DNA from 3 places in the Enterobacter sp. SM3 genome. Region 3 is predicted to be linked to each of the others. Evidence: predicted binding sites of a transcription regulator. Region 3 holds the regulator's gene; each other region holds the start of a gene.
What was found. The regulator sigma-54, encoded in region 3, starts transcription at its own class of promoters, with help from an activator protein. The targets are predictions, from matches to a motif close to GTTGGCACANNTTTCGCTNT.
Positions count from the first base shown of each region.

Region 1: a site for sigma-54 is predicted at 6,100-6,119, ahead of GVO84_RS14000 (branched-chain amino acid ABC transporter substrate-binding protein). Genes of this name have one in related genera too.
Region 2: a site for sigma-54 is predicted at 2,716-2,735, ahead of glnK (P-II family nitrogen regulator). Genes of this name have one in related genera too.

Region 1 is NZ_CP099971.1:2,970,147-2,980,149, reverse strand. It holds gene pgsA (CDP-diacylglycerol--glycerol-3-phosphate 3-phosphatidyltransferase) at 1-166, shown strand, start outside; tRNA gene GVO84_RS14035 (tRNA-Gly) at 319-394, shown strand; tRNA gene GVO84_RS14030 (tRNA-Cys) at 441-514, shown strand; tRNA gene GVO84_RS14025 (tRNA-Leu) at 526-612, shown strand; gene GVO84_RS14020 (ABC transporter ATP-binding protein) at 922-1,638, opposite strand; gene GVO84_RS14015 (ABC transporter ATP-binding protein) at 1,635-2,510, opposite strand; gene livM (high-affinity branched-chain amino acid ABC transporter permease LivM) at 2,507-3,781, opposite strand; gene GVO84_RS14005 (ABC transporter permease subunit) at 3,793-4,707, opposite strand; gene GVO84_RS14000 (branched-chain amino acid ABC transporter substrate-binding protein) at 4,807-5,928, opposite strand; gene GVO84_RS13995 (YecA family protein) at 6,354-7,022, shown strand; gene tyrP (tyrosine transporter TyrP) at 7,058-8,269, opposite strand; gene GVO84_RS13985 (hypothetical protein) at 8,499-8,840, shown strand; gene ftnA (non-heme ferritin) at 8,877-9,374, opposite strand; gene yecR (YecR family lipoprotein) at 9,579-9,917, opposite strand.
Region 2 is NZ_CP099971.1:1,096,375-1,106,377, forward strand. It holds gene GVO84_RS05030 (SmdA family multidrug ABC transporter permease/ATP-binding protein) at 1-791, shown strand, start outside; gene GVO84_RS05035 (SmdB family multidrug efflux ABC transporter permease/ATP-binding protein) at 784-2,565, shown strand; gene glnK (P-II family nitrogen regulator) at 2,786-3,124, shown strand; gene amtB (ammonium transporter AmtB) at 3,160-4,449, shown strand; gene tesB (acyl-CoA thioesterase II) at 4,546-5,406, opposite strand; gene GVO84_RS05055 (YbaY family lipoprotein) at 5,607-6,134, shown strand; partial or broken gene GVO84_RS05060 (MGMT family protein) at 6,168-6,565, opposite strand; RNA gene ffs (signal recognition particle sRNA small type) at 6,650-6,746, shown strand; gene GVO84_RS05070 (hypothetical protein) at 7,008-7,259, shown strand; gene GVO84_RS05075 (hypothetical protein) at 7,256-7,471, shown strand; gene GVO84_RS05080 (PLP-dependent aminotransferase family protein) at 7,555-8,976, opposite strand; gene GVO84_RS05085 (YczE/YyaS/YitT family protein) at 9,063-9,674, shown strand; gene GVO84_RS05090 (LacI family DNA-binding transcriptional regulator) at 9,751-10,003, shown strand, end outside.
Region 3 is NZ_CP099971.1:4,297,634-4,307,636, forward strand. It holds gene mlaD (outer membrane lipid asymmetry maintenance protein MlaD) at 1-45, opposite strand, end outside; gene mlaE (lipid asymmetry maintenance ABC transporter permease subunit MlaE) at 50-832, opposite strand; gene mlaF (phospholipid ABC transporter ATP-binding protein MlaF) at 840-1,652, opposite strand; gene GVO84_RS20150 (calcium/sodium antiporter) at 1,880-2,857, shown strand; gene kdsD (arabinose-5-phosphate isomerase KdsD) at 2,871-3,857, shown strand; gene kdsC (3-deoxy-manno-octulosonate-8-phosphatase KdsC) at 3,872-4,438, shown strand; gene lptC (LPS export ABC transporter periplasmic protein LptC) at 4,435-5,010, shown strand; gene lptA (lipopolysaccharide ABC transporter substrate-binding protein LptA) at 4,979-5,533, shown strand; gene lptB (LPS export ABC transporter ATP-binding protein) at 5,540-6,265, shown strand; gene rpoN (RNA polymerase factor sigma-54) at 6,313-7,746, shown strand; gene hpf (ribosome hibernation promoting factor) at 7,769-8,056, shown strand; gene ptsN (PTS IIA-like nitrogen regulatory protein PtsN) at 8,139-8,630, shown strand; gene rapZ (RNase adapter RapZ) at 8,676-9,530, shown strand; gene npr (PTS phosphocarrier protein NPr) at 9,527-9,799, shown strand; gene mtgA (monofunctional biosynthetic peptidoglycan transglycosylase) at 9,838-10,003, opposite strand, start outside.

The DNA.
Region 1 (10,003 bases), 1.3 Mb from region 3:
AGTCAAAACAACGGCGCAGATGGCAGCGCTGGTCTGGATGCTCTGGCGTCCGAACGCCTGGGTTGAATGGGCGGGAATTGGTCTGCTGTGGGTAGCGGCAGTGCTGACGCTGTGGTCCATGCTGCAATATTTGAACGCTGCGCGCGGGGATTTGCTTGATCAGTGATCGTTTCGCCGTAATTTTCAGCAAACGATCCGGGGATGCAAAAAATAACGTTGACTCATAACGTCATATCAGTAGAATGCAACGCATCGAACGGCGGCACAGCAAGCCGGACGATAGTGAAATCAAGTGGTTAGGCGTTTACTTGATGACATGCGGGAATAGCTCAGTTGGTAGAGCACGACCTTGCCAAGGTCGGGGTCGCGAGTTCGAGTCTCGTTTCCCGCTCCAGATTAAAGACATGCGCAGTTGCGGGTGTCAGTTTGAAAAGTTTTACGGCGCGTTAGCAAAGCGGTTATGTAGCGGATTGCAAATCCGTCTAGTCCGGTTCGACTCCGGAACGCGCCTCCACTTTCTTCCCTGGCCGGATGGTGGAATCGGTAGACACAAGGGATTTAAAATCCCTCGGCGTTCGCGCTGTGTGGGTTCAAGTCCCACTCCGGCTACCATGGGAAACAAAGAATAATATCAATGATAAGCAGTGTCGTATAAACCACCGAAAGGTGGTTTTTTTATTTTCTGAATTTCACTCTTCCATCATTCCATCATTCCATCATTCCAGCTTTTCACAAGTACACCTTGCCGATTACATCATTGCATCTACACATTGGTATCTTGCCCAGATAATGCAACGCAATTGGTGTGTGGAGTGAGGGGTTATAGAAGCCTATCCGGTATCGATTAGAAGCATTATTGTGATATCACGAAAGGGTGGCTTCAGACTAAAGGTGGTTTGTTGGTGCATGGACATCGTGTAGTCACACCCCGCCCAAATACGCCTTCCTCACCTCCTGATTCCCCAGCAGCTCCTCACCGCTGCCGCTCAGCCGGATCTGCCCGTTAACCATCACATACCCGCGATCGGAAAGCTTCAATGCGTGGTGCGCATTCTGCTCCACCAGAAAGATGGTCATGCCGTTACGGGCCAGCTCGCGCAGCGTCTGGAAGATCTGTTTCACCACAATTGGCGCCAGCCCGAGGCTCGGTTCATCCAGCAGCAGCAGCTTCGGACGGCTCATCAGCGCCCGGGCGATCGCCAGCATCTGCTGTTCTCCGCCGGACATGGTCATCGCGCGCTGCTTGCGTCGCTCCTTGAGGCGGGGGAACAGGTCGAACATGGTTTGCATATCCTCTGTGGCAAACTGGCTGCCGATGGGGATGGTCCCCATCAGCAGGTTCTCTTCAACGGTCATATCCGGGAAGATGCGTCTGCCTTCCGGCGCCTGCGCAATGCCGCCGGACGCGACGTAGTGGGTGGATTTATGGCTGATATCTTCACCACCGAAAAGGATCTGCCCGTTGCGGATACGGGGCTGGCCAAAGATGGACATCAGCAATGTCGATTTACCCGCGCCGTTTGCGCCAATCAGCGCCACGGTTTCACCCTTATTGACCTCGAGGGAGACCTGCTTCAGCGCCTGAATGACGCCGTAAAACACATCCACCTCGCGAAATGCCAGCAGCGGTTCGCTCATAGGGTGACCTCGCTTTCATCCGTACCCAGGTAGGCGGCAATGACCTTTTCATCATGCTGGATCTGCTCGGGTTTTCCCCTGGCAATAACATCGCCGTGGTCGAGCACGATAATGTCGTCCGAAATCTCCATCACCATCCCCATATCATGCTCAATCAGTAATACCGTGATGTCATGGTGATCCCGCAGAAAGCGAATAATGCTGCTCAGCTTGTGCGTTTCAACCGGGTTCAGCCCGGCGGCGGGTTCATCCAGACAGATCATTTCCGGCCCGGTGCACATTGCCCGCGCAATTTCCAGACGCCGCTGCTGTCCGTAAGACATCTCTCCCGCCAGGCGATTGGCACACTCCACAAGATCCACCACTTCCAGCCAGTAGAAGGCTCTGTCCAGGGCATCACTTTCCGCCCGCCGGTACGCAGGCATATTTAAAATCCCGGCGAGCAGATTGCGGTTAACACGCATATGCTGCGCGACCAGCAGGTTTTCCACGACCGACATCTCGCGAAAAAGACGGATATTTTGAAACGTGCGGGCCAACCCTGCGCGGTTGACCAGATGCGTTCCGCCAAACATTTTGTAGAACAGACGCTGCCCGAGCTGGGCGGGGTTAATCCAGTCACCCGGCTGGAATTTTTGTCCGAGGACCTGAATAACGTTGGTCGTTTTATTGCGGGTATTAAATAGAATGTTGCCGCCGGAGGCCCTGTAGAAACCCGTCAGGCAGTTAAACACGGTTGTTTTCCCCGCACCGTTTGGCCCAATCAGGGCGGTAATAGAGCCACGCTGTACGTCCAGGTTGACGTCGTTTAGCGCCTTAATTCCGCCGAAGTGCATCATCAGATGTTCAACGCGTAATATCGTTTCGTTCATGGCGCGACGCCCTTACGCACGGCAAACCCGCTGCGGTTAATGCGGATCAAACCGCGTGGACGCCAGATCATCATCACCACCATGAGCATGCCAAACAGCAGGACGCGGTATTCGGCAAAACTGCGCAGCAGTTCCGGCGTTACCGTGAGCACAAAGGCGGCCAGCACCACGCCAAGCGTAGAACCCATACCGCCCAGCACCACAATGGCGAGGATCAGTGCCGATTCAAAAAAGGTAAAGGAGGTTGGATTCACGAACCCCTGGTAGGTGGCGAAGAACACCCCGGCAATGCCCGCGGTGGACGCGCCCAGCGTAAAGGCCGACAGCTTAACCAGAACGTGATTTAACCCCATCGAGCGGCACGCAATTTCGTCTTCACGCAGCGCCTCCCACGCCCGACCAATCGGCATCCGCGTCAGGCGGTGCTTGATGTAGAGCACCAGCATCACCACCAGGAACAGCACCGCGTAGATAAAAATAAACTTCATGTTCGGGTTGTAGGTCAGGTGGAAAAATTCGTGGAAGGGCACGCCGCCTTCTTTCGCGCGTCGCCCAAATTCCAGACCGAAAAAGGTGGGGGGAGGGGCCGAGACGCCGTTTGGTCCGCCGGTGAAGGTCAGCCAGTTGTTCAGTATCAGGCGAATGATCTCCCCGAACCCGAGGGTGACGATGGCGAGATAGTCACCGTGCATGCGCAGTACCGGAAAACCGAGCAGGGCACCTGCGGCGGCGGCCATGATTGCCGCCAGCGGCAGCATGCTCCAGAAGCCTAAGCCGAGATACTGGTATCCCAGCGCCAGACCATACGCCCCAATCGCGTAGAACGCGACATATCCCAGATCCAGCAGACCGGCCAGACCCACGACGATATTCAGCCCCAGGCCGAGAAGCACGTAGATCAGCCCGAGAATGGCGACGGTCAGCACATATTTAGTGGCGACAAACGGAAAGCAAATCGCAAGGGTAATCACCAGAGGAATAATCCAGCGCATGCGGCTTTTATATTCCGGTGGCCGAACATATACGCCCGCGCTATCGGCTTCGAAGCGCGCCTGGAAACGGGCGCCCGCGGCGGTACCTAAAAAGACGCTCAACAGAAAACGCCCGAGCATGACGATGCCAACCATCCAGGCCAGCCGCTGCCCGGCGAAGTTAAAGCTGTACCCGTCCAGCACCACGCCCGCTATGGGGCCGAAGATTATCAGCGCAATCAGCCCGGAAAAAATCGCGTCCAGAATGCAGCGTTTAAGTGAAAAACCCTGTGATGTCATCAGTCTCTCCCTCACACTTTAGCCACAATCGGGCGCCCAAGCAGGCCCTGGGGACGGAAAATCAGGATCATGACCAGCAGGCCGAACGAGAAGACGTCTTTATAATCCGAGTTCACCATGCCCGAGAACTGGGCTTCCGCCACGCCGAGGATAAGGCCACCGAGCATCGCGCCGGGGAGGGAGCCGATGCCGCCGAGTACCGCCGCAGTAAAGGCTTTAATGCCGATCACGAACCCGACGTAGAAATCAAAGGTGCCGTAATTCATGGTGATCAACACCCCCGCCAGACCGGCCATCGCCGCGCCGATGACAAAGACCAGCGAAATAATCCGATCGGTGTTAATGCCCAGAATGGAGGCCATCTTACGATCCTGCTGTACCGCGCGGCACATCCGGCCCAGCCGGGTATGGTTGATTACCCAGGTAAGCACCAGCATGCCGACAAACGAGGCAACCAGAATAAACACTTTGGTGTAGGTTATCTGCACGAACCCGTCGCCCAGATGCAGGCGAATCACGCCGTCCAGCATGGTCGGCACCCCTTGCTGACGCGGACCCTGGCTCAGCTGCGCGTAGTTTTGCAGGATAAGCGACATCCCGATGGCGGAGATCAGCGGCGCCAGGCGCGTGGAGTTGCGCAGCGGCTTGTAGGCGATACGCTCGATGGTCCAGCCGTACACCCCGGTTACCACAATGGTGAATACCAGCGTCCCGAGGATCAGCAGCGGGAACGACTGCAGACCGAAGAAAGAGAGCAGCGCCAGGCCAATGGCGCAGAGATAGGCGGAGATCATATACACTTCGCCGTGGGCGAAGTTGATCATGCCGATAATGCCGTACACCATGGTGTAGCCGATGGCGATCAGGCCGTAGACGGAGCCCAGCGTTAAGCCATTGATTAACTGTTGCAGGAAGAATGTACTCATCTTAGCGCGCTCGTTTTATAGGCTGCGCGAGCCGCGCAGCCTGATGTTTATTACGCGCCGACGGGCAACCCCGCCGACGTTGAGCGTGACTCCGTCCCGTTACTGCACTTCCTTATATTTTCCTTTGTCGTCCCACTGGTAAACCACGTAGTCAGACACTTTCAGATCGCCTTTGCTGTCCCAGGCTTTTTTGCCCATCACCGTGTCGACGGAATTGGCTTTCAGCCACTCGCTGGCTTTGGCGGAGTCCTTGCCACCAGTGGCCTTGAAGGCCGCGGCAATGGCCTGGACGGAGGCATAGGAGTAAAGGGTGTAACCTTCCGGTTCGAATTTACCGGCGCGGAATTTCTCGATAACCGCTTTACCGTCCTGGATAAGGCGCGGATCTTTACCGAAGGTCATGTAAATGCCGTTGGTGTATTGCGGGCCACCCGCGGCGGTCACCATCTCTTCGTTGACAATACAGTCGCCGGAGAAGAATTTCGCCTGCACGCCCTGTTCACGCATCTGGCGAACCAGCGGACCGGCTTCCGGGTGACAGCCACCGAAGAACACGACGTCCGGTTTCTGCGCGCCGATCTTCGTCACCAGCGCGTTAAAGTCTTTTTCACCGCGGGATAACCCCTCATACATCACATCCTGAACCCCGCGTTTCGCCAGCGCCGCTTTGGTGGCGTCAGCCAGGCCCTGACCATAGGTGTCTTTATCGTGAATAATTACCACGCGCCTGGCTTTCAGCTTGTCGATGATGAAGTCGCTGGCAACCTGACCCTGCTGATCGTCGCGACCGCACATGCGGAACATGTCGCTCATGCCGCGTTCAGTGATCAGCGGGTTAGTTGAGCCGGGGGTAATCGCAATGATGCCTGCGTCGCTATACACCTCGGAAGCGGGCATTGTGGAAGAGGAGCAGAAATGGCCGACCACGGCGTTGACTTTATCCTGGTCAACTAAACGGTTGGCGACGGCCACGGCCTGCTTGGGCTCGCAGGCATCATCCCCCTGAACCAGTTTGATCTTCTCGCCGTTAATGCCGCCTGCGGCATTAATGTCTTCAGCGGCCTGCGTTGCGCCGTGCCAGTACTGATCGCCATAGGTGGCATTCGGACCCGTAAACGGCCCGGCCACGCCGATCACTATATCCGCCCGGGCGGAGAACGCCGTCACCAGGCAACCGGCCAACACAAGAGAAAGAGGAGTTCTGATAAATTTCAGCGACATTATTATGTTCCTTAGCAAAGAGGTTTTTGCACCACGGCGTAAACCCGAACGCCCGACGGCGCAGCCAATCCGAAACACGAGCAAGAACAAAATGCACTAAACGAACAAGATACAGACGGCATCCTGCATATTACGGCGAGATTTCCCTGCGCAGGGACGCGCGAAGAACGTTAAGCAAAAACGTTGCCAGAATGGTTAACCCATTGACCAGCATGCGACATGTTTGAGTATAGAGCGCCGCGTTATGCCGCCTTGCGGAAGGAGAAGAAATTACAGCGGAGATCACATATCGTTAACAATAAAGCCCATAAGTTGTGCAAAGGTCACGATTTGCACGTTTTTGCAGCAATTAAGACCTAAACTTCAGCCCGGAGAGGGGTGAGATATGTGTTAGGATCGTTTCCTTTTTTGCAGGAGTATCAGCGATGACTGAAGGCCCATTGAATGAAAGCGAAATGGCGTGGCTTGAAGAGACGTTAATGTCTTACGGTCATGATGACGCGTCCGTGATTGACGTGTCCGAACTGGACGGCATGCTTACCGCAGTGCTTTCCGGTCCTGTTGTCGTTGAGCCAGATGCCTGGCTGGTGGCGGTGTGGGGTGGCGAAAAGTACATTCCGCGCTGGAAAAACGATCGTGAGATGAACCGTTTTATCGATCTCTGCTTTAAGCATATGAACGATATTGCCGAGCGCCTGAGCGAGTACCCGGATCAGTTTGAACCGATGTTCGGTTATAACGACGTTGACGGCGAGAGCTATACCGTGGTGGAAGAGTGGTGCTATGGCTATATGCGCGGCGTGGCGCTGACGGACTGGTCTGCCTTGCCGGAAGCCCTGAAGGCCGACCTTGAGGTGATTGCCCTGCACGGGACGGAAGAGAACAGCGAAAAGCTGGATGAACTGTCCGAAGAGGAGTATATCGCCAGCATCGAGAGCATCCAGCCTGCGGCACTGCGTTTATATCAATACTGGGTTAACAACCCGCAGCAGCCGGAAGTGAAGAAACCGACGGTGAACGGCACGAAGGTCGGGCGTAACGATCCGTGTCCTTGCGGCAGCGGGAAGAAGTTTAAGAGCTGTTGTTTGCACTGATAAAAAAAAGGGGCTAATGATAGCCCCTTTTTAATTTAACCCACTTCCGGCAGCATCCCGGCTGCAATCAACACCTGCACCAGAATAATCACCACCCCACAGCCAAACACAACGCACAGCAGCGGTTTTCCGCCCGCCACGCGATATCCCTGCTGAGGATGCTGCTGACGGCTTTTCCATGCCAGCAGGGAAGGGAGGAGGAGGGCAAGGATCGACAGCGCTACCCCTGCGTACCCCAGCGCCATCACAAATCCGCGTGGGTAAAACAGCGCGAACGCCAGCGGCGGCAGGAAGGTGATGGCACCCGTCTGTAACCGTCCGGCTGCGGTATTGCGACGCTGGAACAGGTCGGCCAGGTAATCAAACAGGCCGAGCGCCACGCCCAGGAACGAGGTTGCCAGCGCCAGGTCGGCAAACAGGTGGACCGCCAGCTCTACGTGCGGGGAGGTGACGACCTCGCGCAGTGCCAGCAGAAAACCGTTCAGGCCAGCGTGTTGCGCCATCAGCCCAATAAAGGTTGAAGAGTCAATGCTACCCAGCGTCACCAGCTGCCAGAAAATATAGGCGATCAGCGGGATCGCGCTGCCGATAACAAAGACGCGGCGCAGCTTGCGGATATCGCCGTTCATATAGCTGACGATGCTCGGCACGCTGCCGTGGAAGCCAAACGAGGTGAAAATGACCGGGATCGCGGAGAGCGCTAGCCCTTTTTCCAGCGGCAGCGTCAGCAGGTTGACCTTGTGCACGTGCGGCGCCAGCAGCACCAGCATGACGATCAGGAAGAGAATTTTGGCGCTGAACAGAAAACGGTTAAACAGATCGACCAGCGATGTGCCCACGCAGACCACGCCGCCGCCGATGAGCGCAAAGAAGATAGCCCCCGTCGCAGGGGTAATGTCAGAGCCAAACCAGTCATTGACGCTGGAGGCGATAAGCTCCCCGGCGCCGCTGATATAGGCGGCGGTCAGGGCGTACATCAGGAACATCATGCTAAAGCCGGTTATCCACTGGCCGTAGCGTCCCAGATAGCGCGCCGCAAGCGAACCCAGACCGGTATCGGCGGGCACGTGCTGGTAAACCTCAAGCAGCAACAGTGCGGTGTAACACATCAGCGCCCAGAGCGTGCCCAGCAGCAGCAGGGTCATGCCAAATCCCACACCCGCGGCTGCCAGGGGCATTGCCAGCATTCCTGCGCCAATTGTCGTTCCGGCGACGATAAAAATACTTCCCAGGGTTCTGTTTCTCACGCTTTCCTCTACAACGATGCTTAACCGCGACAAAATCTGCGGCGCAGAGTAAGGGAAAAGCCGTAATTCGTCAAATCACCGTTACATGTAGTGTAATGAATGGTTTACGAATTAATGACCCTCTGATCCTTTATAGGCTTATGCCTACTTCATAAGGGCAATGTTGCTGCGCGACATTCCGGCGTAACGTAAACAATAAATATAAATTATCAAATTAAGTGAGGGTTTTATGGCAGGGGAGAATCCCTTTACCGCGGCATGGAGCCGGGGAGGTAACCTGTTGTGCCATGGTCACTGGATAATCAGCTGGCAGAACCAACCCCTGATACTTCCCGAGTCCCGTCGCGAAAAGGATATGGGCACTTGGGCAATCTATTCGGTTATTGATCCTGAAGACGAAACCTTTGCACAAGGCTTACAGGAAGATGAGTGGATTATTGAGAATGTCGAGTGGTTAACGGATATGTTCTTCGAAGTGGGCATTCCGCTGGAGACCTCCAGCTACCGCTATTTTTACCAGGCCGTGAATCCCCATGACTGGCGCTGCACCAGCTGTGCGGGGTGTATGTAAATTAACGCGGTGCCGGAAAGCGGCACCGCGCTGAAATTAATTCTGCGTATCAAGAGTGGAAAGTTCTTTATCAATAAAGTAAAGACCTTCGCCGGATTTCCCCACCAGAGATAATTTGTCCAGCACGGATTTAAACAGTTTCTCTTCTTCGTGTTGCTCAGCGACGTACCACTGCAGGAAATTAAAGGTTGGATAATCCTGGCTGGTCATCGCCGCATGAACCAGTTCGTTAATTTTCTGCGTGATCAGCTGCTCGTGCTCATAGGTAGCGCGGAACAGTTCATCGAGAGAATTATACTCAGCAAAGGGTGACGTCACGGTTTCAATGCGCGGCAGGCTGCCCGTATCCGTCAGATAATCAAACAGACGCTGCATGTGGGTCATCTCTTCCTGAGCGTGACGACGCAGAAACGCGGCAGCGCCTTCGAAGCTGTGGTAGCTGCACCAGGCGCTCATTTGCTGGTAGAGCAGGGATGAAAAAAGCTCAAGGTTCATTTGTGCGTTGAGCTTGTCGATCATTTCAGTTTTCAGCATGGTGGCGCTCCGGATTATTATTTCTGGTTCACAATGAGCGACACTATAATTTGTTATTTAATTATTTGCAAAACGTAAAATTTTTATTTTATTTATTTAAAATACGAATGGGAATAAAACGCATTGGCAATTTTTAAAACTTATTAATGAGAATTATTTTTGTTCGTAATGAAATAAACTGCCAGCACGCGCTGGCAGCTTCGATTAATACCACGGATTATTTGACTTAGGATTAACGGCGTAACCCATACATTTATACTGGATGGTCACGCTCTCGTTCAGGCACAAAGAGCCGCTCGTCAGGGTGCAGGTTTTAATGGGCTGACCATAGGCTGAGGCAGTGGCATACCCCATGCTCTGACACGCTTTTGCCGCCGTGCCGTTATTTACATACTCATCGGAATACGCATTTTGCAGCGCTGCCTGGCCGTAGTCGAGGCGGACGATGCCGTTCGGCGCGTCGAGGCTGCTAACCTCAGCCTGGCGATTAATGCTACACCCCGCGAGCAGCAGGATTGTGCCAGCTACAATGACTCTTTTCATGGTTCGCTCTGAGTGGATGGAAATACGTTATCGTACCCGCAGATGCCCGCTGCAATGCCTGGAATAGCCGAACAATCTGCCCTCAC
Region 2 (10,003 bases), 1.7 Mb from region 3:
TACCGGAAGGGCGCGGCGTCATGGCCGTCGACGTCCGGCAGTTTATCTATCCGCATACGGAGCATCCGGTACTGGAAAACGTCAGCTTTACCCTGCAGCCAGGGCAGATGCTGGGCATCTGCGGCCCGACGGGATCCGGCAAAAGTACCGTGCTCTCTCTGCTTCAGCGCCACTTTGACGTTACCGAAGGCGATATCCGCTTCCACGATATTCCCCTGACCAGACTGCTGCTGGACGAGTGGCGCGGTCGCCTGGCGGTCGTCAGCCAGACGCCGTTTTTATTTTCGGACACCGTGGCGAACAACATTGCCCTGGGACGTCCTTCGGCAACGCAGGAAGAAATTGAGCATGTGGCGCGTTTGGCCAGCGTACATGATGACATTTTGCGTCTGCCGCAGGGCTACGAAACGGAAGTCGGGGAGCGCGGCGTCATGCTGTCCGGGGGGCAAAAGCAGCGTATCTCCATTGCCCGCGCTCTGCTGCTGAATGCTGAAATCCTGATCCTGGATGATGCGCTTTCCGCCGTGGACGGCCGTACCGAGCATCAGATCCTACATAACCTGCGCCAGTGGGGCGACGGACGCACGGTGATTATCAGCGCCCACCGTTTGTCAGCGCTCACTGAGGCCAGCGAAATTCTGGTATTGCAGCACGGGCACATTGCCCAGCGCGGACAGCATGAAACGCTTGCCGAGCAGCCGGGATGGTATCGCGATATGTACCGCTATCAACAGCTTGAGGCGGCGCTGGACGATGCGCCGGAGCAGAATGAGGAGGCCGCCAATGCGTAAGCTTGGAACGATGTGGCCGACGCTCAAACGTCTGCTGGCCTACGGCTCTCCGTGGCGTAAACCGCTCTCCGTGGCCGTGCTTTTACTCTGGATTGCGGCGATTGCTGAGGTGAGCGGTCCGCTGCTCATCAGCTATTTTATCGACAACATGGTCGCCAAAAGCTATCTGCCGCTGGGGCTGGTGGCGGGTTTAGGCGTGGCCTACGTTGGCTTACAGCTGACGGCAGCAGGGTTGCACTATGCTCAGTCGCTGCTGTTTAACCGTGCAGCCGTGGGCGTTGTTCAGCAGCTGCGTACGGATGTGATGGACGCGGCGCTTCGCCAGCCGCTCAGCGAATTTGATATCCAGCCGGTCGGGCAGGTGATTTCGCGCGTGACCAACGATACCGAGGTGATCCGCGATCTGTACGTCACCGTGGTGGCAACCGTACTGCGCAGCGCGGCGCTGATTGGCGCGATGCTGGTGGCGATGTTCAGCCTCGACTGGCGCATGGCACTGGTGGCGATCACCATTTTCCCGGCGGTGCTGATTGTCATGATCATTTACCAGCGCTACAGCACGCCGATTGTGCGTCGGGTGCGCGCTTATCTGGCCGACATCAACGATGGCTTCAACGAAGTGATCAACGGCATGAGCGTCATCCAGCAGTTCCGCCAGCAGGCGCGCTTTGGCGAGCGCATGGGCGAAGCCAGCCGTTCGCACTACATGGCGCGTATGCAGACGCTGCGCCTCGACGGTTTCCTGCTGCGTCCGCTGCTCAGCCTTTTCTCTGCGCTGGTGCTTTGCGGGCTGCTGATGCTCTTTGGCCTGAGCTCAAACGGTACGATCGAAGTGGGCGTGCTGTACGCCTTTATTAGCTATCTGGGACGCCTTAACGAGCCGCTGATCGAACTCACCACCCAGCAATCGATGCTGCAACAGGCGGTGGTTGCCGGTGAGCGCGTGTTTGAGTTAATGGACAGGCCACGCCAGGCCTACGGCAATGACGAGCGACCTCTGCAAAGCGGGACTATCGCCTTTGATAACGTCTCGTTTGCCTATCGCGAAGACCGGCTGGTGTTGCAGGACATTACGCTTGACGTTCCATCTCGCGGTTTCGTGGCGCTGGTGGGGCATACCGGCAGCGGTAAGAGCACGCTTGCCAGCCTGTTGATGGGCTATTACCCGGTCACGGAAGGTGAAATCCGTCTCGACGGACGCCCGCTCGCGTCTCTCAGCCATACTGTGTTACGCAAAGGCGTTGCGATGGTGCAGCAGGATCCGGTCGTGCTGGCCGATACCTTCTACGCCAACGTGACCCTGGGGCGAGACTACACCCAGGAGCAGGTCTGGGACGTGCTGGAAAAAGTGCAGTTGGCAGAGCTGGCGCGCGGGTTTAGCGATGGGATCAATACCAAACTGGGCGAGCAGGGGAACAATCTCTCCGTCGGGCAAAAGCAGCTCCTGGCGCTGGCGCGGGTGCTGATTGAAACGCCGCAGATACTGATTCTGGATGAAGCGACGGCCAGTATTGACTCCGGCACCGAGCAGGCCATCCAGCAGGCGCTGGCCGCGGTACGCGACCATACGACGCTGGTGGTAATTGCCCACCGTCTTTCCACCATCGTCGAAGCGGACACTATTCTGGTGCTGCATCGCGGACAGGCCGTTGAACGCGGTACGCACCGTGAACTGCTGGAAGCAAAAGGGCGCTACTGGCAGATGTACCAGCTGCAGCTGGCGGGCGAGGAGCTGGCGGCCAGCGTGCGTGATGAAGAGTCGCTTAGCGCCTGATGCACTAAAATGAGGCGCCGCGCTAACAGTCATTCCTGTTGGTGCAAAACTGAAACGCACCCTGCACCGGCATGGTGCGTTTTTTTTCACCTGCGCGTTTAACAGAACCGTGTAACGCTCATCGCACCGCTGTTCCCCCTCGTTTTCATTTCTGGCACACCCCTTGCAATACCTTCTGCGTAAGCTACGGCCATTACCGAATTCTGACTGGAGGGGATCTATGAAGCTGGTTACGGTTGTAATCAAACCATTCAAACTCGAAGACGTGCGTGAAGCGTTGTCTTCAATGGGTATTCAGGGACTGACTGTCACCGAAGTGAAAGGCTTTGGTCGTCAGAAGGGTCATGCCGAGCTTTATCGCGGGGCGGAATACAGCGTTAACTTCCTGCCAAAAGTAAAAATTGATGTCGCAATTGCTGACGATCAGCTTGATGAAGTTATTGATGTCATTAGCAAAGCGGCCTATACCGGCAAAATTGGCGACGGCAAAATTTTCGTTGCCGAACTGCAGCGCGTCATTCGCATTCGTACCGGCGAATCTGACGAAGCGGCTCTGTAAGTAACTCCTGGCACACAGTGATAGGGATCGAGAAAATGAAGATAGCAACACTCAAAACGGGTCTGGGTTCGCTGGCACTGCTGCCGGGCCTGGCGCTGGCTGCTACCCCTGCGGTGGTCGACAAAGCCGATAACGCCTTTATGATGATCAGCACCGCGCTGGTGCTGTTCATGTCAATTCCGGGCATTGCGCTGTTCTACGGCGGCCTGATCCGTGGCAAAAACGTTCTCTCCATGCTGACGCAGGTTGCCGTGACGTTCGCACTGGTCTGCGTGCTGTGGGTGGTTTACGGTTACTCGCTGGCGTTCGGCACGGGCAACGCGTTCTTTGGTAACTTCGACTGGGTGATGCTGAAAAATATTGAGCTGACCGCGCTGATGGGCAGTTTCTATCAGTATATCCACGTTGCGTTCCAGGGCTCCTTCGCCTGTATTACCGTCGGGCTGATTGTGGGCGCGCTCGCCGAGCGTATTCGTTTCTCTGCCGTCCTGATCTTCGTGGTGGTCTGGCTGACGCTCTCCTATGTGCCGATTGCGCACATGGTCTGGGGTGGCGGTCTGCTGGCAACGCACGGTGCGCTGGACTTCGCGGGCGGTACCGTTGTACACATCAACGCCGCGGTAGCGGGTCTGGTTGGCGCATACCTGATTGGCAAACGCGTGGGCTTTGGTAAAGAAGCGTTTAAACCGCACAACCTGCCGATGGTGTTTACCGGTACGGCTATCCTCTACTTTGGCTGGTTTGGCTTCAACGCCGGCTCAGCGAGTGCAGCAAACGAAATCGCCGCGCTGGCCTTCGTGAACACCGTTGTGGCCACGGCGGGTGCAATCCTCTCCTGGGTGTTTGGCGAGTGGGCGGTACGCGGTAAACCTTCTCTGCTGGGTGCCTGTTCGGGTGCCATTGCCGGTCTGGTTGGCATCACCCCGGCGTGCGGTTATGTCGGCGTAGGCGGTGCGCTGCTGGTCGGCCTGGTGTCCGGTCTGGCGGGTCTGTGGGGCGTTACCGCACTGAAACGCGTGCTGCGCGTTGACGACCCATGCGATGTGTTTGGCGTGCACGGCGTGTGCGGCATCGTCGGCTGTATCATGACCGGTATCTTTGCTGCCAAATCGCTGGGCGGTGTAGGCTACGCTGAAGGCGTCACCATGGTTCATCAGCTGCTGGTGCAGCTGGAAAGTATTGCTCTCACCGTTGTGTGGTCTGCCGTTGTTGCTTTCATTGGCTACAAACTGGCGGACATGACGGTCGGTCTGCGTGTCCCTGAAGAGCAGGAACGCGAAGGTCTGGACGTCAACAGCCACGGCGAGAATGCGTATAACGCCTGATAAACAGCAAAACGGCAACCTGAGGTTGCCGTTTTTAGTGTGTATTCCCTCTCCCCGTGGGAGAGGGTCAGGGTGAGGGCATCAGACCGCACAACATCAACCTCGGTTACGCATCACCCCTTCCTGCACCGTAGAAGCCACCAGCACGCCGTCCTGCGTATAAAACTCCCCGCGCACAAACCCGCGAGCGCTCGACGCTGACGTACTCTCCACGCTGTAGAGCAGCCACTCATTCATGTTGAAGGGACGGTGGAACCACATGGAGTGATCGATCGTCGCGACCTGCATCCCTTTTTCAAGGAACCCGACGCCGTGCGGCTGCAGCGCCACCGGCAGGAAGTTGAAATCCGACGCATACCCCAGCAGATACTGATGAACGCGGAAGTCCTCAGCCACGGTGCCGTTAGCTCGGATCCAGACCTGGCGCTTTGGCTCTGCGGGGTGGCCTTTCATCGGGTTATGGAACTCAACCGGGCGGATCTCCAGCGGTTTATCGCAGAGAAACTTCTCTTTGACCTGCGGCGGAAGCAGATGCGCCAGCGCACGGGCGATATCGGTCTCTGATTTGAGATCGTCTGGCGCGGGTGCCGGCGGCATCACTTTTTGATGCTCGTAGCCGGGTTCCGGCGCCTGGAAAGAGGCGGTCATATAAAAGATTGGCTTGCCGTTCTGAATGGCCGCTACGCGGCGAGCGCTGAAGCTGTTGCCGTCTCTCAGGACCTCAACGTCATACACGATTGGTTTCGCGCTATCGCCAGGGCGTAAGAAATAGCTGTGGAACGAATGCACCAGACGGTCTGCCGGGACAGTCTCCTTTGCAGCGTACAGCGCTTGTCCAACGACTTGCCCCCCGAAGACCTGGCGTAAGCCGAGATCTTCGCTCTGTCCGCGAAAGAGTCCTTCCTCAATTTTTTCCAGATTCAGTAATGTCAGCAGATTGTTCAGTGCCTGACTCATAGTTGTCCTCAATAAACGCCGTAGCGAAAGATAGGCAGAGTATAACGCAGAAATGAAAGTGGTCCGATGGGTAGAATAATCTGAATATCTGCACGTTTTCAGGCATAAATCGGTGATCTGTGCCACACTTAAATACGTTATGTGATTGAAACGACATCGGATGGGATCGATCCCGCTGGTGCATTGATAAGGAGACTTCAATGAAACTCGTGCCCATGCTAAGTGGTGTAGCTATTGCGGTGGCGTTGTCCGCCTGTGCCGGTAAGAGCGCCCAGGTGCCAGTGCCAGCAGCAGACCCGAACGGGATTAATACCCTTTCGCAGCAATCCATTCAGCAGCCTAACGTTTCCGGTACCATCTGGATTAAACAGAAAGTTGCGCTGCCGCCGGATGCGGTATTAACCGTGACGCTGTCTGATGCTTCTCTGGCCGACGCGCCGTCGAAAGTCGTGGCTCAGCGCGCCGTTCGTACTGAAGGCAAGCAGGCGCCGTTTAGCTTCGTGTTGCCGTATAACCCGTCGGACGTGCAGCCTAACGCCCGTATCCTGCTGAGCGCAGCGGTAACCATCAACGGTAAGCTGGTCTTTATCACCGATACGGTCCAGGAAGCGATTAACAACGGCGGGACCAAAGTCGACCTGAACCTGGTGCCGGTGCAGCAGACCGAAGTACCGGTCGCACCGCAGACCAATCAGCCGTCTCTGCCAACCCCACCGACTCAGATGTAATGTCTGCATTGCCCCTCTCCTCCGGGAGAGGGGTCAATATACCCAGCGAAATTTCTGCAAATCGATCTGACCCGACCCTGACACCTGCACCCCTTCTGATAGTAACGCCTGACGCTGACGCTGGAGATCCGGCCCGGTAAGCGAAATGGCGCCATGACGATTCACCACCCGATGCCAGGGCAACGTACTTCCTTCCGGCAGCCGTTTCAGGACGCCGCCAACCTGTCGTGCCGCGCGCGGGGAACCGGCCAGGCGTGCGACATCACCATAGGTGGTGACGTAGCCTTCCGGGATTGAGGCCACGATTTGCCATACGCGCTGTGGAAAGGAGTCTTGTTCGTCCATACCTTCACCTGTAGGGAGTTTCTGGAAAGCTATGGTAAACGAAGATCTTAATGATTGCTGCGCCTGTTTGCGCAAGAAACCAGCATCCGGTTCCTGGTCGCTTGCAATTGGGCCTTAGCACAGGGATAATGCGCCAGCGCGTTGGTTATCAACGCTCTCAATGGGGGCTCTGTTGGTTCTCCCGCAACGCTACTCTGTTCACCAGGTCAGGTCCGGAAGGAAGCAGCCAGGGCAGACGACGTGTGTGCCGGGATGTAGCTGGCAGGGCCCCCACCCATTTCTGCCCTCATAAGATCTTCCTGCTTCACCTCTCCACTTGAAAAGTTATTCCACAATAAGATTGTGCCTATATCGTGTAATATATATTTCATTGTACTGAAATATTATTGTCATAAACCTGTAATAATAGACTGTCATTTTATAATTGGACGGTTATTTTCTTCCATAACTCAAAAAAATATATATCTGGATAACATTGTTAACTTCGTGTATTAAATAAAGTACTTGTTCCGAAGGGAAGTGACAAACATGGCTACAGCGGTATTAAACGTTAAAATTGATGACGCGCTAAAAGAAAGGCTTCGCCACTATGCGGAAGTCAATAACGAGAATTTAAGCGTGACGACAGAGAAACTGCTGCTGCTGGCGTTCGAAGCAGTAGAAGAGGCGGGAGTATCGGAAGAGGATATTGATAATCAGCATACGGAAGAAGAGAGTGTTTCTCCTTTTACTCCTAAAGAAATCAAAGCTCTACGCAAACTTCTGAAGAAGAGAAAATGAAACAACAACTGTCAACTGCCAGTGACTACAAAGAGGCCTGCGATCTGTTGCGTTCAGGCTACGTGAAGCATGTACGTCTTGGCTGGAATGTCGGAAGTGATGAGTTCTTTCGTATTGCGTCTGACTGGTGTGATACCGGCGCAAAAATAAAGAAAGACGGTGAAAGCTTCGTTATTTCACTGAAAGGTTTTCCTATTCCTGCTCAGCATTAACTCCTGACCGGTGAAAACTGCTGACTGCCTCCGTGACAGTCAGCAGTTTTTATTTTTTATGATCTGCTTCAAAAATTTTAATATTAGATCACGCTGCGTTTTAACGATGGCACGTTTTTATTCAGGGCGAGCCATAGCGGTTTGATCCTCAGCAACGCCTGCTCAAGCTCTGTCGATTCGAGTGAGAAGGGCATCCGCAAATAGCGGTCAAACGCGCCGGATAAACCAAACCGCGTACCGGTCCCCAGATTGATCCCCAGAATCTCCGCCCGCGCGGCAAGCTGTGTCGCCAGCATGCCCGGGAGCTCTATCCAGTAAGAGAGCCCGCCTTCCGCTTCATGGAATTTCCAGTCCGGGAAATGTTCGCGCAACAGTTTACCGCATCGATCGCGTCGTTCCGCCAGCATCTTCCGGCGTGCGGGCAGAAACGTCTCGCTGTTGTTAATGAGCCACTCCATCGCCAGCTGTTCCAGCAGCGGCGAGCCTAAATCCAGTGTATCCCGCGTCTGGGCAAGCGTGGCGATAGTGCGCGAGGAGGCGCGGATCCAGCCGAGACGCAGCCCTCCCCAGAAGCTTTTTCCGGCAGAGCCTAAGGTGATGACGGTGGCCTGCGGGTTAAAGGCGGCCAGCGGTGGCGGGGGAGGCGCATCAAACCAGAGATCCACCATCGTTTCATCCACCACCAGCGCCGTGCGGGTTTGGGCAGCGATATCCGTGATGGCCCGACGGGTGGCGATATCCATACAGCGCCCGGTGGGGTTATGAAAATCAGGCATCAGATACGCCAGGCGCGGCGCCGTCTGGGCAAGCGTTGCCGCGAAGCCATCCGTATCCCAGCCGGTTTCCGGCAGCGACACCCCCACGGGCCGACACTGCGCGCCCTGAATAGCGGCAATCGCCAGCGGGTAGGTGGGGTGATCGACCACGACGCGGTCCCCCGGCCCGGTCATCATCCGCAGTACCAGCGCAAAGCCGCTGACGGCGCCATTGACCACCATCACTTCGTCTGCGCGGGTGGGAAGACCCCGCGCGGTATAGCGCGCAGCGATGGCCTCCCGCAGCGTCGGCAGCCCAAGCTGATCGTAGCCCGTCAGCGAGAGATGCTGCGTAATGGCCGTGAGCGCATGGGCATAGGCCTGATGGATCTCCGGCCCGGCATTGAGGGCGGCAGTGGAGAGATCCAGTGCGGCACTTGCCGCTGAAAGGGTGGGAACGGCGCGCGTATCCGGGAGGAGCACGCGTGACCCGCTGCCGTGGCGGCTTTCAAGATAACCCTCTTCTCGCAGGTGGGCGAGGGCGCTGCTGATGGTGGTTCGGCTCACGTCCAGCGCGGAGGCCAGCTCACGCTCGCCCGGGAGACGCGTATTCAAAGCCAGACGCCCATCAAGGATTAACAGACGCAGCGCGTCGGCCAGCTGTCGCCAGAGCGGGGTGCGGGATGAGGCTTGCTGCCAGTGGCCTAACAGGCGTACCAGAGACTGGCTTCCGAAGCGACGTGATGACATATGCAGTCCACTATTTGAAAACTGGACATTAATCATAGTGCCATTTTAGGTCAGGATGAAAGCCTGGTTCACTGGAGAAGATAAAAATGGTACGTCGTCTGCTACAACTTTATGTCGGTTTAGGACTGTATGGCCTTTCCACCGCAATGTTTATTCGTTCCGATTTGGGTGTCGATCCCTGGGATGTTTTTCACCTTGGGGTGGGGATGCAGCTGGGGATGACTATCGGGACGGTGATCATTTTAGTTGGTGCTGCGGTGCTGCTGCTGTGGATCCCGCTGCGCCAGATGCCGGGCCTTGGCACGATCAGTAACGTGATTTGTATCGGTCTGGCGGCGGACGCCAGCATGGCGCTTATCCCGGAACTGGATTCGTTACCCGTTCGAATCGCTTTCCTGGTGTCGGGCATCGTGATGAACGCGATTGCGACCAGCATGTACATCGGTGCCGGCTTCGGGCCCGGTCCGCGCGACGGCCTGATGACCGGCATTCATGCCCGTCTGGGGTGGTCCATTCGCAGCGTGCGCACCTCAATTGAGGTCTCCGTCCTGCTGATTGGGTGCGTGCTTGGCGGCACGTTTGGTGTGGGAACCGTACTGTATGCCCTGACCATTGGCCCGCTTATTCAGCTCTGTCTGCCCTGGTTCCGCCAGAAGCCGCGCATTGCGGAAATCCCCCGGCCGGAGCGGGTTGTTTAATTTTGCGAAGCGCTCACAAGTTTTAACGGCGTCGCTGTGCCAGAATAGAGGCACGATAAACGCGATGCCAGAATGCATGAAAGCTATCACTCTCTATGATGTCGCCCTCCTTGCGGGGGTTTCTTATCAGACCGTTTCCCGCGTCATTAACAACGCGGAACATGTGTCTGCCCGCACGCGAGAAAAGGTGCAGCAGGCGATGGCGGAGCTGCACTACGTTCCAAACCTACGGGCACAGCAGCTGGCGGGTAAACGCACCCGTACGCTGGGCCTCATCACTACCGACCTGGCCCTGCACGCCCCTTCACAAATTGTGTCGGCGGTAAAAT
Region 3 (10,003 bases):
CAGCAGGAATACACCGACCCAAATTTCATTTTTTCTCGTTTGCATGAACTCAATTCCCAAACATCAGTGCGGTGAGCACAAAATCCAGACCCAGTACGGCCAGCGACGAATGTACGACTGTACGTGTAGTTGCACGGCTAATGCCCGCCGACGTCGGGATGGCATCGTAACCATTGAACAATGCAATCCAGGTGACCGTAATGGCAAATACCACGCTTTTAATCAGGCAGTTAACCAGATCCATTCGCAAGTCAATGGCGTCCTGCATCGCGGACCAGAAGAAACCGGCATCAATGCCTTTCCAGTGCACGCCAACCAGCGAACCGCCCCAGATACCCACGGCGACAAACAGAATAGTCAGTAACGGTAAAGAGATCACCCCAGCCCAGAAACGCGGTGAGATCACGCGACGCAGCGGATCGACCGCCATCATCTCCATGCTGGAGAGCTGCTCGGTCGCACGCATCAGGCCAATTTCAGCCGTTAATGCCGACCCCGCACGCCCGGCGAACAGCAGCGCCGCTACAACCGGCCCCAGTTCACGCAGCAGCGAGAGCGCCACCAGCATCCCGAGGCTGGTTTCCGCACTGTAGGTTGTCAGCACAAGATAGCCTTGTAGCCCAAGCACCATACCGATAAACAGACCGGAAACAATGATGATGAGCATCGACAGCACGGCGACATTATAAAGCTGCCGCACCAATAGCGGTGCGTGCTTACGGAATTCCGGCTTGCCGACCAGCGCGTTGAATAACATCAATCCGGCACGCCCGAACGTCCTGATGGTTTTTATGCCACGGTGTCCGAGAGCGGCCAACGCATTTAACAGCATGAGTGGCTTAACTCCCTATTCCCAGTAAATCGTCACGATAGTCGCCCGCCGGGTAGCGGAACGGCACAGGGCCATCGGCAATACCGTCGAGGAACTGCCGCACGCGCGGATCGCAATTTTCCTGCAGCGCCTGGGCGCTACCGTGTGCGACGATCTTTTTGTCCGCCACAATATAGGCGTAATCGGCAATGCTCAATACTTCCGGTACATCGTGAGATACCACAATGCAGGTGACGCCAAGCGCGCTGTTCAGTTCAGAGATGAGCTTCACCAGCACGCCCATCGTGATGGGATCCTGTCCAACAAATGGTTCGTCGAACATGATTAAATCAGGTTCTAATGCAATGGCTCGCGCCAGCGCGGCACGGCGCGCCATCCCTCCGGACAGCTCAGAAGGCATCAGCTTCGCGGCGCCCCGCAAACCGACGGCTTCGAGCTTCATCATCACCGTGCTTTTCAGCAGTTCCGGCGGCAGGCTGGTATGCTCGCGCAGCGGATAGGCCACGTTATCAAAGACATTCATGTCGGTGAACAAGGCTCCAGATTGAAAGAGCATGCTCATGCGTTTGCGAACAGTATACAGGCGCGAGCGTGACATCTCCGGGATGTTTTCGCCATCAAAGAGGATTTCACCGCGATCGGGTGGGATCTGCCCACCAATAAGGCGCAGCAGGGTCGTTTTACCGATCCCGGACGGCCCCATGATGGCAGTGATCTTGCCACGCGGTACGGTCAACGAAATATCATCAAATATCAATCTGTTGGCGCGAGAAAAACTCACACCGCGAACATCGACTAAATTCGCCATCGTTTGGCTCATTTATGGTTCCTTTATTACCCTGCTCACGTTAAGGCATGCCGCCTGAATCAGCCCTCAATTCCGCATTTTTACAGAATAATAGCCGTTGAGGTTAGCGAAAGCTGGCATTTGTTTTACTTTTCCGGCGCATAAAGTCAAAATTAGGAATTCGTTACGCCTCAGACTGTATGCAGTCCAGCCATTCGCGCGCGATGGACCGACGAGTATACCTGAAGAAAGGACTTTTGATGCTTTTAGCAACAGCACTGTTAATAATTGGTTTACTATTGGTGGTCTACAGTGCTGACCGTTTAGTGTTTGCTGCATCTATCCTGTGTCGCCTGACGGGCGTACCGCCTGTCGTCATCGGGATGACCGTGGTCAGTGTTGGAACGTCACTTCCTGAAATCATCGTCTCTGTCTCGGCATCGCTGCATGGTCAGTTAGACCTGGCAGTCGGTACCGCGATTGGCTCTAACATCGTCAATATACTCTTGATTTTAGGCCTGGCCGCCCTGCTCCATCCATTTCGCGTGCATTCTGATGTTCTGCGCCGTGAATTGCCGCTAATGTTAATCGTAAGCCTGCTGGCAGGCTGCGTTTTTTACGATGGTGTACTGAGCTACAGCGACGGCATTTTCTTGCTGGCGCTGGCCGTTATTTGGCTGCTGTATAGTGTTAAAATCGCCCGTCTGGCTGAGAAGCAGGGCCAGGATAGCCTCACGCGTGAGCAGGTCGCCGAACTTCCGCGAGAAGGCACGCTGCCAGTTGCCCTGCTCTGGCTTGGCGTTGCGCTGATCATCATGCCGATGGCCACGCGCATGGTCGTGGATAACGCGACGGTGCTGGCGAACTATTTCGCCATCAGTGAACTGACCATCGGCCTGACGGTGATTGCCATCGGTACCAGCCTGCCGGAGCTCGCCACGGCCATTGCGGGGGCGCGTAAAGGTGAGGATGACATTGCCATTGGTAATATCATCGGTTCTAACATTTTTAATATCGCCATTGTGATGGGTCTGCCGGCCCTGATTACGCCAGGGCCCTTTAATCCCCTGGCGTTCTCACGCGACTACGGCGTGATGTTATTGGTCAGCGTGATATTTGCCCTGCTCTGCTGGCGGCGGCAACGACAGATCGGCAAAGGCGCAGGCGCGCTGCTGACGGGTGGATTTATCGTATGGATGGCGATGCTGTACTGGCTCTCGCCTCTTCTCTCTGGGTAAACGGAAACGCATTATGTCGCAAATAGAATTGCAGCCGGGTTTTGACTTTCAGAAAGCAGGCAAAGAGGTTCTGGAGATTGAACGTGAAGGTCTGGCGCAGTTAGATCAGTACATTAATCAGGATTTTAGTCTGGCATGTGAGAAGATGTTCTACTGTGCCGGCAAAGTCGTGGTGATGGGGATGGGCAAGTCCGGCCACATTGGACGCAAAATGGCGGCAACATTTGCCAGCACCGGAACCTCTTCCTTCTTTGTACACCCGGGGGAAGCCGCGCACGGCGACCTGGGTATGGTCACGCCGCAGGATATCGTCATCGCGCTGTCCAACTCCGGTGAGTCCAATGAGATCCTGGCGCTGATCCCGGTACTGAAGCGCCTGCAGGTGCCGCTTATTTGCATGACCAGCCGTCCGGAAAGCAGCATGGCGCGCGCGGCTGATATTCACCTGTGCGTGAAAGTGCCCAAGGAGGCCTGCCCGCTCGGCCTGGCGCCGACGTCCAGCACCACCGCCGCGCTGGTCATGGGCGATGCGCTTGCCGTCGCGCTGCTCGAAGCCCGCGGTTTTACGCCGGAAGATTTTGCGCTTTCCCACCCGGGCGGTGCGCTGGGGCGCAAGCTGCTGCTTCGGGTAAACGATATTATGCACACCGGGGATGAGATCCCTCACGTCAGTAAAGAAGCCTCCCTGCGTGATGCGCTGCTGGAAATCACCCGCAAGAATCTGGGTATGACGGTCGTGTGCGACGATCTGATGAAAATTCAGGGGATCTTCACCGATGGCGACCTGCGTCGCGTGTTCGACATGGGTGTAGATGTCCGCACGCTCGGCATTGCCGACGTGATGACGCCGGGCGGTATCCGCGTGCGTCCGGGTACGCTGGCCGTGGATGTGCTGAACCTGATGCAGTCCCGCCATATCACCTCCGTTATGGTTGCCGATGGCGACCAGTTGCTGGGTGTGGTACATATGCATGATCTGCTGCGCGCAGGCGTAGTGTAATGAAGGATAAGACAATGAGTAATGCGGGTGCATCCCTTGCAACCTGTTATGGTCCGGTCAGTACCCAGATGATGGCAAAGGCGGAAAACATTCGTCTGCTCATCCTGGATGTGGATGGGGTACTCTCCGATGGCCTGATTTACATGGGCAATAATGGTGAAGAGTTGAAGGCGTTTAACGTTCGCGACGGCTACGGTATCCGCTGTGCGCTCACCTCGGGTATTGAGGTGGCTATCATCACCGGGCGAAAAGCTAAACTGGTAGAAGACCGCTGTGAAACCTTAGGAATTACCCATCTGTATCAGGGTCAATCCGATAAGATGGCGGCGTTTAAGGATTTACTGGGTAAACTGGCTATCGCACCGGAAAACGTGGCCTACGTCGGGGACGATCTGATTGACTGGCCCGTGATGGCTGAAGTTGGGCTGAGCATCGCCGTTGCCGATGCGCATCCGCTGCTGATCCCGCGCGCTGACTACGTTACCCACATCAACGGGGGCCGTGGTGCCGTACGTGAAGTCTGCGATCTGCTTTTGCTGGCGCAGGGCAAGCTTGATGAGGCCAAAGGGCAATCGATATGAGTAAAACCAGACGTTGGATTATCATTTTGTTGTCGCTTGTCGCACTGGTCTTGATTGGCGTGAACCTTGCCGATCGCGACGATACGCAAACGCAAGTGGTCAACAATAACGATCCAACCTATAAAAGCGATCACAGCGACACCGTGGTCTACAGCCCGGAAGGCGCGCTGAACTATCGCCTGATTGCCCAGCATGTTGAATATTTTTCAGATGACGGTATTTCGTGGTTTACCCAGCCTGTCATGACCACCTTTGATAAGGACAAAGTCCCGACGTGGTCAATCAAGTCAGATCGGGCAAAACTGACAAATGACCGTATGCTTTATCTGTATGGCCACGTTGAAGTCAACGCCCTGACCGCTGACTCGCAACTGCGAAAAATTACGACGGATAATGCCCAGATTAACCTGGTAACCCAGGACGTGACCTCGCAGGATCTGGTCACACTGTATGGCACAACATTTAATTCCAGCGGTTTGAGAATGCGCGGGAACTTACGCAGCAAAAACGCCGAGCTGATTGAAAAGGTTAGAACCTCCTATGAAATTCAAAACAAACAAACTCAGCCTTAAAGTAATTATCGCCAGCGCGATGCTGGCGACCAGTCTCCCCGCGCTTGCTGTAACGGGCGATACCGACCAACCGATCCATATCGAGTCCGATACCCAGTCTCTCGATATGCAGGGCAACGTCGTCACCTTCACGGGTAACGTCGTCATGACTCAGGGCACCATCAAAATTAACGCCGACAAGGTGGTCGTGACCCGTCCGGGTGGCGAGCAGGGCAAAGAGATCATTGATGGTTATGGCAACCCGGCAACCTTCTACCAGATGCAGGACAACGGCAAGCCGGTGAAAGGTCACGCCTCGCATATGCACTACGAGCTGGCGAAGGACCTGGTCATCCTGACCGGAAATGCGTATCTGGAACAGCTGGACAGCAACATTACCGGCGACCAGATCACCTATCTGGTGAAAGAGCAAAAAATGCAGGCCTCCAGCGAGAAAGGCAAACGCGTCACGACCGTACTGGTTCCGTCGCAGCTGCAGGACAAAGGCAAAGGCCAGGCCCCGGCACAGAAGAAGAGTAACTAATTCGTTATGGCAACATTAACTGCAAAAAATCTCGCGAAGGCCTATAAGGGCCGCCGTGTCGTAGAAGATGTCAGTCTGACCGTCAACTCCGGCGAAATTGTAGGGCTGCTTGGCCCTAACGGTGCGGGTAAAACCACCACCTTCTACATGGTCGTTGGCATTGTGCCGCGCGATGCTGGCAACATTATCATTGACGATGAAGACATCAGTCTTCTGCCGCTGCACGCGCGCGCGCGTCGCGGGATCGGCTATCTGCCGCAGGAAGCCTCCATTTTCCGTCGTCTTAGCGTTTACGATAACCTGATGGCGGTCCTGCAAATTCGCAACGACCTGACCAGCGAACAGCGTCAGGATCGTGCCAACGAGCTGATGGAAGAGTTCCACATTGAGCATCTGCGTGACAGCCTCGGTCAGGCACTCTCCGGGGGTGAACGCCGCCGCGTTGAGATTGCGCGTGCGCTGGCCGCAAACCCGAAATTTATCCTTCTGGATGAACCGTTTGCGGGCGTTGACCCGATCTCGGTTATCGACATTAAACGTATCATTGAACACCTGCGCGACAGCGGGCTTGGCGTACTGATCACCGACCACAACGTCCGTGAAACGCTGGCCGTGTGTGAACGCGCGTATATTGTGAGCCAGGGCAATCTGATCGCCCACGGTACGCCGCAGCAGATCCTCGAAGACGATCATGTTAAGCGCGTCTATCTTGGGGAAGACTTCAGACTCTGATAGGGTAGAGGTAACGTAACGCCGAACCGGAGAAAAATGCTCTGAACATGAAGCAAGGTTTGCAATTAAGGCTCAGCCAACAACTGGCGATGACGCCGCAGCTACAGCAGGCAATTCGCCTGTTGCAACTGTCCACGTTAGAACTTCAGCAGGAGCTCCAGCAGGCGCTGGACAGCAACCCCCTGCTGGAACAAACCGATCTTCATGACGAGGTAGATACCCAGCAATCTCAGGATACAGAAGCGCTCGACACCGCGGATGCACTCGAACAAAAAGAGATGCCCGACGAGCTACCGCTGGATGCCAGCTGGGATGAAATCTACACCGCCGGAACCCCTTCCGGTACGCGTGCAGACTACCAGGATGATGAGCTACCGGTCTATCAGGGAGAAACCACCCAGTCGCTGCAGGATTACCTGATGTGGCAGGTGGAACTCACCCCCTTCTCCGATACCGACCGCGCGATTGCCACCTCAATTGTCGATGCCGTTGACGACACCGGCTATTTGACCGTCACGCTGGACGATATTCTGGAAAGCATGGGCGACGAAGAGATTGAGCTTGAGGAGATCGAAGCCGTTCTGAAGCGCATCCAGCGTTTCGATCCGGTAGGCGTGGCCGCAAAAGATCTGCGTGACTGCCTGCTGATCCAGCTTTCTCAGTTCAGCAAAGAGACGCCATGGATCGACGAAGCGCGCTTAATCATCAGCGATCATCTGGATCTGCTGGCCAACCACGATTTCCGCTCCCTGATGCGCGTCACGCGCCTGAAGGAAGAGGTGCTGAAAGAAGCGGTGAATCTGATCCAGTCGCTCGATCCGCGCCCGGGACAGTCGATCCAGACCAGCGAGCCCGAGTACGTGATCCCGGACGTGCTGGTCAGAAAACACAATGACCGCTGGGTCGTTGAACTGAATTCAGACAGCATCCCTCGCCTGCAAATCAACCAGCAGTATGCCTCCATGTGCACCAGCGCGCGTAACGACTCCGACAATCAATATATTCGTAGCAATCTTCAGGAAGCGCGATGGTTGATCAAAAGTCTGGAGAGCCGAAATGATACGCTGCTACGCGTCAGCCGCTGTATTGTCGAACAGCAACAGGCGTTCTTTGAGCAGGGCGAAGAGTATATGAAACCGATGGTACTGGCGGATATCGCCCAGGCCGTCGAAATGCATGAATCAACCATTTCCCGTGTCACCACGCAGAAGTATCTGCACAGTCCACGCGGTATTTTTGAGCTTAAGTATTTCTTCTCCAGCCATGTGAATACCGAGGGCGGCGGCGAAGCGTCGTCAACGGCCATTCGTGCCCTGGTGAAGAAGTTGATCGCCGCGGAGAACCCCGCGAAGCCACTAAGCGACAGTAAGTTAACCACCATGCTGTCCGATCAGGGTATTATGGTGGCACGTCGTACTGTTGCGAAGTATCGAGAGTCTTTATCCATTCCGCCGTCCAACCAGCGTAAACAGCTGGTCTGACACAACCGATAAGGAAGACACTATGCAGCTCAACATCACTGGACAAAACGTCGAAATTACTGAGGCTTTACGCGACTTTGTGAACGCGAAGTTTGCAAAACTCGAGCAGTATTTCGAAAGGATCAATCAGGTCTATATTGTGTTGAAAGTGGAGAAAGTGACTCATATCTCGGATGCCACCCTGCATGTTAACGGGGGTGAACTGCATGCCAGTGCGGAAGGGCAAGACATGTACGCTGCTATCGACGGCTTGATTGATAAGCTTGCACGACAGCTCAATAAACATAAAGATAAACTGAAACAACACTAATTGTCCGGGCAGTTAACGGGTGCAGGACGGCCTGTTGTGAAACACAACAGGCCATTTGTACAGTTAGCGCTTAGGTGAAATTATGATGAACAACGATTCCGCTCTTCAACTGAGCAATGTCCTTAACCAGGAATGTACCCGCAGTGCGGTTCACTGCCAGAGCAAAAAACGTGCGCTGGAGATCATCAGTGAACTGGCTGCAAAACAGCTGGGCCTGCCGCCGCAGGTGGTATTCGAAGCGATTCTGACCCGTGAAAAAATGGGCAGTACCGGTATCGGCAACGGCATCGCGATCCCGCACGGCAAACTGGAAGAGGATACCCTGCGTGCCGTTGGTGTGTTTGTGCAGCTTGAAACACCCATCGCCTTCGATGCCATTGATAACCAGCCCGTCGATCTCCTCTTCGCGCTGCTGGTGCCTGCCGATCAGACGAAAACCCATCTGCATACGCTGTCGCTGGTCGCAAAACGTCTGGCCGATAAAACCATTTGCCGTCGACTGCGCTCGGCCCAAAGTGATGAAGAGCTCTATCAAATTATCACTGAAGCAGAAGGCAATCAGGATGATGCATAACCAGGAGATGGCCTTCACATCTGTTGTCCTGAGGAGAAACGGAACATGGTGCTGATGATTGTCAGTGGTCGATCAGGGTCGGGGAAATCCGTTGCTCTGCGCGCGCTGGAAGACATGGGTTTTTACTGCGTCGATAACCTGCCGGTCGTGTTATTGCCTGACCTGGCACGCACGCTTGCGGAGAGACAAACCTCTGCCGCCGTCAGTATCGACGTCCGTAACATGCCTGAATCGCCAGAGATCTTCGAACAGGCCATGAGCAACCTGCCTGATGCGTTCTCGCCTCAGCTGCTGTTCCTTGATGCAGACCGCAATACGCTGATCCGCCGCTACAGCGATACCCGTCGCCTGCATCCGCTTTCCAGTAAGAACCTCTCTCTGGAGAGCGCTATCGATGAAGAGAGCGACCTGCTGGAACCGCTGCGTTCTCGTGCCGACCTGATTGTCGACACCTCTGAGATGTCCGTTCACGAGCTGGCGGAAATGCTGCGCACCCGGTTGTTGGGTAAACGCGAGCGTGAACTGACGATGGTGTTCGAGTCCTTCGGCTTTAAGCACGGTATTCCAATCGATGCGGATTACGTTTTCGACGTGCGCTTCCTGCCGAACCCGCACTGGGATCCGAAGCTGCGTCCAATGACCGGCCTGGATAAACCCGTTGCGGCCTTCCTCGACCGGCACACAGAAGTTCACAATTTTATCTACCAGACGCGAAGCTACCTTGAGCTATGGTTACCTATGCTGGAGACAAACAATCGTAGCTACCTGACGGTGGCGATTGGCTGTACCGGCGGTAAACATCGTTCGGTTTATATCGCCGAACAGCTGGCCGACTATTTCCGCTCGCGCGGGAAGAACGTTCAGTCCCGTCATCGCACGCTGGAAAAACGTAAAACATGACCGTAAAACAAACCGTTGAGATCACCAATAAGCTGGGTATGCATGCACGCCCGGCGATGAAACTGTTTGAGCTGATGCAGGGTTTCGATGCAGAGGTTCTGCTGCGGAATGACGAAGGTACCGAAGCGGAAGCGAACAGCGTGATCGCCCTGCTGATGCTGGATTCCGCCAAAGGGCGCCAGATTGAAGTGGAAGCCACCGGGCCTCAGGAAGCGGAAGCGCTGGCGGCTGTGATTGCCCTGTTTAACGCTGGCTTTGACGAAGACTAACGTTCGCCCCTCGGCGGGTGGCGCTGCGCTTACCCGCCCTACATAAGATTATTACGCTGCATAAAACCCTCTCCGCCCAGCTGATTCATCTGGCGTATGATCCACGCCTGACGGCTTCGCACGTACCCTGATGGGGCACTGGCTTTAAAGCGGATGGGATTCGGTAAAACAGCGGCCAATAGCGCTGCTTCTGACATGCTCAGA